Regions from separate parts of the Enterococcus sp. ZQ21 genome, predicted to be linked through region 2. Evidence: riboswitches for the same ligand, from Rfam matches in the RefSeq annotation. Region 2 holds a riboswitch; the other holds the start of a gene.
The links. Region 2 has a riboswitch for thiamine pyrophosphate ahead of thiT (energy-coupled thiamine transporter ThiT). Riboswitches for the same ligand answer to the same signal wherever they lie in the genome.
Positions count from the first base shown of each region.

Region 1: another riboswitch for thiamine pyrophosphate. It lies ahead of QK255_RS07810 (ABC transporter permease); the one in region 2 lies ahead of thiT (energy-coupled thiamine transporter ThiT).

Region 1 covers NZ_CP125658.1:1,615,658-1,620,037, forward strand. The annotation lists gene QK255_RS07800 (ABC transporter ATP-binding protein) at 1-43, opposite strand, end outside; gene QK255_RS07805 (ABC transporter substrate-binding protein) at 55-1,047, opposite strand; gene QK255_RS07810 (ABC transporter permease) at 1,062-1,805, opposite strand; TPP riboswitch at 1,879-1,983, opposite strand; gene QK255_RS07815 (dihydrolipoyl dehydrogenase family protein) at 2,046-3,368, opposite strand; gene QK255_RS07820 (ABC transporter ATP-binding protein) at 3,355-4,320, opposite strand; gene QK255_RS07825 (ABC transporter permease/substrate-binding protein) at 4,317-4,380, opposite strand, start outside.
Region 2 covers NZ_CP125658.1:2,451,651-2,456,030, forward strand. The annotation lists gene QK255_RS11880 (hypothetical protein) at 76-849, shown strand; gene thiT (energy-coupled thiamine transporter ThiT) at 979-1,500, opposite strand; TPP riboswitch at 1,566-1,668, opposite strand; gene QK255_RS11890 (ribose-phosphate diphosphokinase) at 1,674-2,645, opposite strand; gene glmU (bifunctional UDP-N-acetylglucosamine diphosphorylase/glucosamine-1-phosphate N-acetyltransferase GlmU) at 2,739-4,112, opposite strand.

The DNA.
Region 1 (4,380 bases), 840 kb from region 2:
GGTTTTCAATAACTACATTCAAGTGGCTGATTTGGATTGACACATCTATCACTCCTATTTTATAAACTGATTAGTGAATAGTTCTTTCGAAGGTACATCTTGTTTGATCAATCCGTTTTCCTGCATAAAAGCTGTATAATTGCGCCAAACTTTTTCTTCCATCAATCCCCAATTCTCAGGATCATCCGTATAATTTTTTGATAAGAATGCTTGTGATTCTTCTAAAAACGTCCGATCATTTCCTTTTGCATATTTTTGCAACAGTTTAGCACTGTCATTTGGATCCTTAATAGCTTCCTGATAGCCTTTTTTCGTGGCATCCATAAAAGACTGTACCAATCCTGGATCATTTTTGATCAGTTGATCATTCGTAATAATTACCGGAGTATAGTAATCTAACCGTTCATCTAATTCTTTCAATGGGATATAGTTTAGTTCAATACCGGCTTCTTTTGCTTTGATCATATCCCAACCTTCAAAGTACCATTGGATATCTGAGGATTTTCCTAAGCTTTCTGGCCCTTCTCCATTGCTTCCTACCATTGTCAGTTTTGAAAAGTCACCGCCGTCTTTTTCCATCACAGCTTTTAAGACAGCTTCTTCACTTGGACTTTGCCAACCTGCATATGTTTTTCCTTCAAAATCTTTTGGTGAATGGATGTTACTGTCTGATAGGGTGGCGAATCCAGAAGTATTATGTTTGATCACTGTAGCAATTGCTTTGACTGGTATATTCTGTCCATCTGCGTGAGCATAAGTGACATCTTCTTGATAACTTACACCAAATTGTGCTTTGTCCGCACCTACTAGACCAATACTTGTCGAATTATCTCCTGGTTCGATGATTTGGACATCTAAACCAGCCTCTTTATAATAGCCTTTTTCTTTTGCTAGGTAGATGCCAGTATGATTAGTATTCGGTACATAATCCAAAACAAGTGTCACTTTTTTCAAATCCTTCGTTTCTTGTTTGCTACTTGTTTCCTTTGCAGTGCCACAAGCGGATAAAAGCAACAGTAGCGGTAATAAAAGCCATAATTTTTTCATTTGATCCCCTTCTCTTAAAAAATATAAAGCATACGATAATACCCTTTTTTCAATAATGAACAAGCGCCATTCAGCAATAAACTCAATAGAATGACACAAATGATCGCAGCAAAAACTTTATCGATCTGGTAGCTGTTTTTTACGCGTATCATATAATACCCTAAGCCTGCTTGAGCGCTTAGCCATTCTCCAACGACTGCTCCGCTGACACAATAAGTAGCGGCCACTTTTAAACCGGAAAAGAATCCGGCTAAACCCGCTGGTATTTTATATATTCGATAAATCTTCCCTGTATCTGCTCCCATCGTTTTCAAAAAGATGATTTGCTCCTTCGATACTTTCCTCAATGTATCCGAAAAAGAAACTACGATCGGAAAATAGCTTATCAAGACAACAAGGATCACTTTTGGAAGCATACCGAAACCAAACCATAGGGTCAGTAATGGCCCTAACACCATGATTGGCAACATTTGAGAAATCACTAGTAATGGATAAAAAGACATTTCTAAGAACTTCCAATAATCCATTGCCAAAGCAGTAATAAAAGAAAGAACGCTAGCTATTGCCAAACCAATCACTGCTTCATTTAATGTTGTGACAGAATGGGAAAGTAATACGTGTGCATCTGCTGTTAACGCAGAAAATACAGCAGCAGGTCCGGGTAAAATAAAAGCGGGTATTTTCCAAACTAAGACAACGATCTGCCAAATAATTAAAATGAATGCCATACTGACTGCTGGATAAAGATTTTTCTTCATTTTGACGCCTCCTTTCTTCTAATATGGATAACAAAAAACGCTTGAAATGGGCACGACATAGTAACCCGCTTCAAGCGTCTGCTATGTTTCTCCCTTCACCAGTATTAACTGACAGGTTCAATGGGTCTAAGTTCACAACTTACTCTCATGTCGTCTACGACATCCCCAGAAACAGGTATTCATTTTTTAAAGTGTAGCACAAGAAGGAAAAAGCAACAAGCGCTTTAGTTATCATGCTGATTATTTCAATAAATAGGAGAGATCACTTGCCAATGTCGGATACCCCATGATATAGCCATCCAACTCTTTTTTAGTCAATTTTTGATTGATGACTAGTGTCAAATCATCGATCAATTCATCTGCTTGCTCGCTAATCACTGCAGCACCAATCAAATAATTTTGCTGGTCAAAGGTCAATTCAGCCTTAGCAACTGGTTCATTGACGCGATGATAGGTGAACCAACTGGTAAGATCCATCTCCACCACTTGATCTGACGAAGAGGCGTGACTTTTTGTAACTCCTACTTCAGCAAGTTTAGGACTGGCGTAGACGATCGTGGGTATAATCGGATATTTGATAGGTTCGCTTGTTGCATCCGTTATCCGCTTAGCTACATAATTTCCTTCAAAAGTGGCGACTGGTGTCAATTTGGGTGTTTTCCTTGAAACAATATCTCCACACGCAAAAATTTTTGGATTGCTCGTTTGCAGATAATGATTGACCTCAATCCCGTGTTTATCAAAGACGACATTCGCTTGTTCAAGTGCTAAAGATTCTGTATTCGGCTGTCTCCCAGTCGCACAAAAAATCATATCTGCTACTAATTCCGTCTCTTTTCCGACTAAACGATATCGAGTTCCTTCCGAGATGATCTTTTGGGTTTCAACATCAAAAGCAAACTGAATGCCAGATGCTTCCATTTGATGGACGGCTTCCTCTACCAAAGACGCCTCAAATTCTTTTAATGGTCGTTGATTATGATGGACAATGGTTACTTTGCTCCCTGCAGCATTGGCAATCGTAGCCAGTTCAAAAGCAATATATCCGCCGCCGATAAAAATAATTTCTTTAGGCAGTACAGGCAATGATAAAAAATCTGCACTAGTCTTCAAGTATTCCTTTCCTTCCACTGGTAAGATCGTGGGTCTTTGGCCTGTTGCCAGAACAAAGTAATCTCCATGAAAAACTTCTTCATTGACTTCAATAGATGAGTCGTCTAAGAAACGAGCGGTCCCTGAAAGATGATCGATTCCAGCTTCCGCCAATTGTTTTTTCCGATTTTCTGGAACTGGATCTGTGAATGTGCGTTTGAATTTTTGGAGTTCTTCCCAATTAGCGGTTGGGATCTCGTTAAATCCTTTTCCATTCAATTGTTTTATCCGATTACGGGCTTCTACAGCACTTAACAAGACTTTTTTAGGATCACATCCACGGTTAGGACAAGTCCCGCCCCATAGATCTTCTTCGACCACTAGTACTGTTTTACCTGCTTCTTTCAATCCATAAGCAGCACTTAAGCCGCTCACACCTGAACCGATGACGATTGCCTCATATGTTTTCATTTTCTTCCTCCTCTCGACTTAAAAAAGTAAAGACTTCTTTACTTGTCAGTGAACCAATATTTTTTCCTTTTTCTACTATCACAATGTTTGGGTACACTGAAAGAAGTGTATACACTTCTTTCAGAGGCGTATCAAGGCAAACTTGTTGATGACTGTTTTTTGGTACTTCTTTTAAAAAATATCCATTGACGACTAAATCTTCGACTCGCCATTCTTTCGTCTGTTTCGGTTCATCAAAGAAATGCCGTACATATTCATTTTTAGGATTCATCAATAACTGTTCTGGTGTGTCGCATTGGATAATTTCTCCATCTTTCATAAACGCAATACGATCTCCTAGCTTGATTGCTTCTTCCATGTTATGCGTAACGAAAACGATGGTCGTTCCCAGTTCTTCATGTAAAGATAAAACTAATTCTTGTAATGAATTTCTTGAAATAGGATCTAATGCGCTAAATGGCTCGTCCATCAAAATCACATCTGGGCTTGCAGCAATAGCTCGGATGATCCCGATTCGTTGCTGTTCTCCTCCAGACAACTCTCTAGGCATACGATCTCGATAAATATCAGGAGATAAGCCAACTTTTTGAAGAAGTTCATCTACACGGTCTGCTCTTTTCTGCTTTTCCCAACCTAACATTTCAGGGATGACTTCAATGTTTTGCTTGACTGTCATGGTCGGGAACAAAGCGATTTGCTGCAGCACATACCCCATATTCCACCGCATTTTCTGCAGATTATATTCATTTAACGATTTTCCTTTGAAGTAGATGTCTCCTGCTGATGGTTTAGATAATCCATTGATCATTTTCAAAGTAGTTGTTTTTCCACTACCGGAAGGCCCAACCAAAACAAAGATTTCTCCTTCTTTGATTGCAAGAGTTAGGTCATCAATGACATATTTTCCATCGTACTTTTTTTGCACATGTTTGAATTCGATTAATTTAGTCACTGATCTCCCTCCTTTAGTAATCCTTCGTTTTCCAGGAAGGTTCGTGCTACTTCTGCCGGT
Region 2 (4,380 bases):
ATAAAAGAAACAAGCTTTTTTTATGCAAATGTTGTAAAATAAAAGAGATTAAGAGGAAATAAGAGGAGGAACATGATGACTGAGTCAGTTTATGTACATATTGATACCACAAGTAATGCTGTTTTAACAAAAGGACTGACTGCTACTGATTTTGCAAACAGTATCGTGCATTTTCCTCAAAACTTGCTCTTGCTTGATCCATCTGCTTCTGCTGGAGAATACGAATCTCATACAGGGCTGAAAGTAATCCGTGGTACAGAAAATATCCAGCGTTTCTTTTCCTCTTCTCGAAACAGGCGTGGATTCGATGAATTGAAGTGGATCGACTTTACTGATTTAACGATGCTGAAAGAATTGACACCTTTAGAAATTTCAGAATTGTTATATTTTGGCCATATGAAAACACACCTCCACTCACCATTTTTTTATAAGCTACAAAATAATTTCGTGTACTTCGATCTGAACGATCAATTGAACCGAATTTATTATCGCTATTTAGATGAATTTTACAGGATTTTTGCTAGTAAATTAAGTTCTATCCTGTCAGATAAGATCAATGTAAAAAAATCCTTTTTTAAAAAGGAAACACCTGTTGAAAAAATCAGTGTGGAATTATTGAAAGAAATGCGTAATTTAATGCAGGAAGGGATCATTTTTTCTTTTGATCAAGTTGGTTTGATCGATGACGAATACCGTATTCCTATTTATGTGATTGAGGACTATATTTGGAAATTGAAAGGTACTCGGTATCGGGAAGAAGAAGTCGTCGCTACTTTAATCTACTCTGTCAACGATCGGCGCTGGCAATTGGTAGAAGATGCCGGTCTTTCTTATCTGCCATTGAAGTGAATCTATTTCTTACCGAAAAACAAAAAGGAAACAAGAAACTAGGACATGATTTTGTCTCAAGCTTTTTGTTTCCTTTTTTATTTAAAGATTCTGTCGTTTATCTGGCACAAAAAGCGATGGAATCGTTTGTTAGATCCCTAATAAAACGATCATCGTCACAATCGCTGTGCTCAACCCACTAGCACCATTCATTACGAAAGAAAAGAGCCAAGGATTCATCCCCCATAGTGCATAGGCTCCCCAGAAAACAACTCCCGCAATAAAATGCCAAAAATATCTGGAAAGTGCGCCAATCAATGCACCAAACACTATGTTTTTTCTGATTTGTTTCGTATTTCCATCTGCATAGCTTTTTTGGACATTTGAAGCCATGAGCCCTGCTGCACCTGCAAAAGTATAAGCAATCGGATACTCAATCAACACTTGAACGACACTTAAATAATAAACTTGTCCCAACGGAAAGTGTAAGATCCCCCAAATGAAACCTGCCAGCATCCCTGCCTTTGTCCCTCTTCTTAACGCAAAAAGCGTCAACGGAATCTGCCCTAATGAAATAGAAAAGCTGCTGCCGATCTGGATTGGTATCAATGACAGCACCATCGCTAACGCTGCAACAATCGTTCCTTCTACCCAAACTCTATTTTTTCCCATAAAAAAACTTCCTCCTTTGAATAAAAAAGTCACAAAGGAGGGAGCAGCTTTCGAAAAATTTCAAACAGCTGTTTTTTCACAATTCCTACGCTCGCATAACCGAAACAGGTACGAAGGGTTTAGAAATAGATTCAATCTCAGCCCAATTGGACTCCCCTTTGTGAGTTTATTTATTATTTATTTTTTGTTTCAAATAATGGACTAACTGGTTTGTTTTCATGGATACGTTTGATTGCATCTCCCATTAGTCCGCCAACACTTACTTCATCGATTTTATCGATTTTACGATCTTCTGGAAGATAGATCGAGTCTGTGACAACTAGTCGCTCGATAGCTGAATCTTCTATTCTTTGTAAAGCAGGACCAGATAATACTGGATGGGTACATGAAGCATACACACTTGTTGCACCAGCTTCTTTCAAAGCATTGGCAGCCAATGTGATCGTACCTGCTGTATCGATCATATCGTCGATCAGTACACAAGTTTTGCCTTTGACTTGTCCAATGATGTTCATTACTTCTGCAACATTTGCTTTTGGACGGCGTTTGTCGATGATCGCAATCGGAGATTTCAAGAATTCCGCTAATTTACGTGCTCGTGTAACGCCACCGTGGTCTGGTGAAACAACGACAACATCGTCGCCTTTGATTCCTTTTTCCAAGAAATAATTAGCAATAAGTGGCGCACCCATCAAATGATCGACGGGAATATCAAAGAAACCTTGGATTTGGACTGCATGAAGGTCCAAAGTCAGCATTCGTGTTGCACCGGCTTTTTGAATCATGTTTGCTACTAATTTCGCTGTGATTGGTTCCCGTGCACGTGCTTTACGATCTTGACGCGCATAACCATAATAAGGCATGACTACGTTGATTGTTTTTGCACTTGCTCGTTTCAGTGCATCAATCATGATCAGCAACTCCATCAAGTTATCATTGACTGGGCTGCTCGTTGATTGGATCACATAGACATGCGATCCACGAATACTTTCTTCAATGTTTACTTGAATTTCTCCATCACTAAATTGAGTAACAGATGATTTTCCTAACTCGACACCGACTGCTGCTGCAATTTTCTCTGCTAATGGGCGATTGGAATTTAACGCAAAAATTTTTAATCTTGGGTCAAAGTAATGTTTTGACATGGGGACCTCCACTTTCTTTTTCACAACTCTAGAATTCTACCTAATAAATAGTAGTCATATTTTTTAAATAAATCAAGTGATTTTGCAAAAGTCTTAGTTTAGATAAGGGAGTTTTTTGGCATATCCTTCTTTATTGACTTGTCTTGCTCTCGCAATTGCCAGCGCATATTCTGGAATATTGTCTGTAATTGTTGACCCGGCAGCAATCGAACTGTTTTTAGCTACCTCGACAGGTCCGATGATATTCGTGCTAGAACCAATAAAGCTGTGGTCGCCGACAGTCGTATGATGCTTGTTCTTTCCATCATAGTTGACGAAGACAACACCACATCCGACATTGATCTCTTCTCCCAACGTAGCATCACCAACATAAGTCAAGTGACCGACTTTCGTTCCTTTGCCGATTTGAGCATTTTTCACTTCCACAAAGTTTCCGATATGGACGTTTTCGCCAATTTCAGCTTTTGGTCGTAAATGTGCATAAGGTCCCACATCTGCATGTTTCTTGACATGGCTGCTTTCAATGACTGAGTTTTCAATGACGACGTGATCCTCAATCATACTGTCTACGATTTTTGAATGTGCCCCGATGACACAATCAGAACCGATGACTGTATTGCCTTGGATTTGTACACCTGCTTCGATCAATGTGTCTGGACCAATCTCTACGCCTGCATCGATGTATGTCGTTGCTGAATCGACAAAGCTTACGCCATTGACCATATGCATCTGGTTGATCCGCTTTCTCATGATCTCATTTGCTTTAGCTAACGCGATCCGATCATTGACTCCCATTGATTCTTCGAAATCATCTGTTTGATAAGCAGCAACTGTATTGCCTTCTTCTTTTAAGATTTCGATGATATCTGTCAGATAGTATTCACCTTGAGCATTGTTTGTTCCGACTTTGCTTAACGCATCGAATAAAGCTTCGTTGTCAAAACAGTATGTTCCTGTATTGATTTCTTGTACAAGTGCTTCTTCTGGTGTTGCGTCTTTTTGTTCCACGATTTTTTCTACGATCCCAATATGGTCACGAATGATCCGACCATATCCTGTTGGGTTTTCTGCTTGTGCCGTCAAGATCGTCGCACTTGCATTTTTTCCTTGGTGATATTCAAAAAGATTGTTCAGCGTTTCAGTAGTCAATAATGGTGTATCGCCACTGATAACTAACGTCGTTCCTTTTTTTCCTTCCAAGAAAGAAGCGGCTTGCAAAACAGCATGTCCTGTTCCCAATTGCTCCGCCTGTAACGCATATTTACTGCGTTCTCCTAGTTGTGCTTTGACTTGTTCTGCTCCGTGTCCAACGATGGTAATCACTTCATCTGGTTTCGTTTCACTGACCCGATTGATGATATGTTCTACCATAGGTTTACCAGAGACGGGATGTAAAACTTTATATAATTTTGACTTCATGCGGGTACCTTTCCCTGCCGCCAAAATAATTGCATAACGTGCGTCCAACTGCGTCACTCCTAAATATAGTTTGCTGATTTCAGTTTATCCCAGTATACCCATTTTTTCAACAAAACAAGTGATTTTCTTTCATTACGGTGTTCTTTGGATAAAAAAATAGATAGACCATAAAGGGCCTATCTATTGGGTAACCGGCGCTCTCCTACCAACCCCTCAGTCACAAGTCACACTACTCATAAAACATGAAAAGCTGTTTTTTGAAATCGTTTCTTGTGACTTAGAGTTAAACGGTAGGCTTACAACCTCTAGATAAACG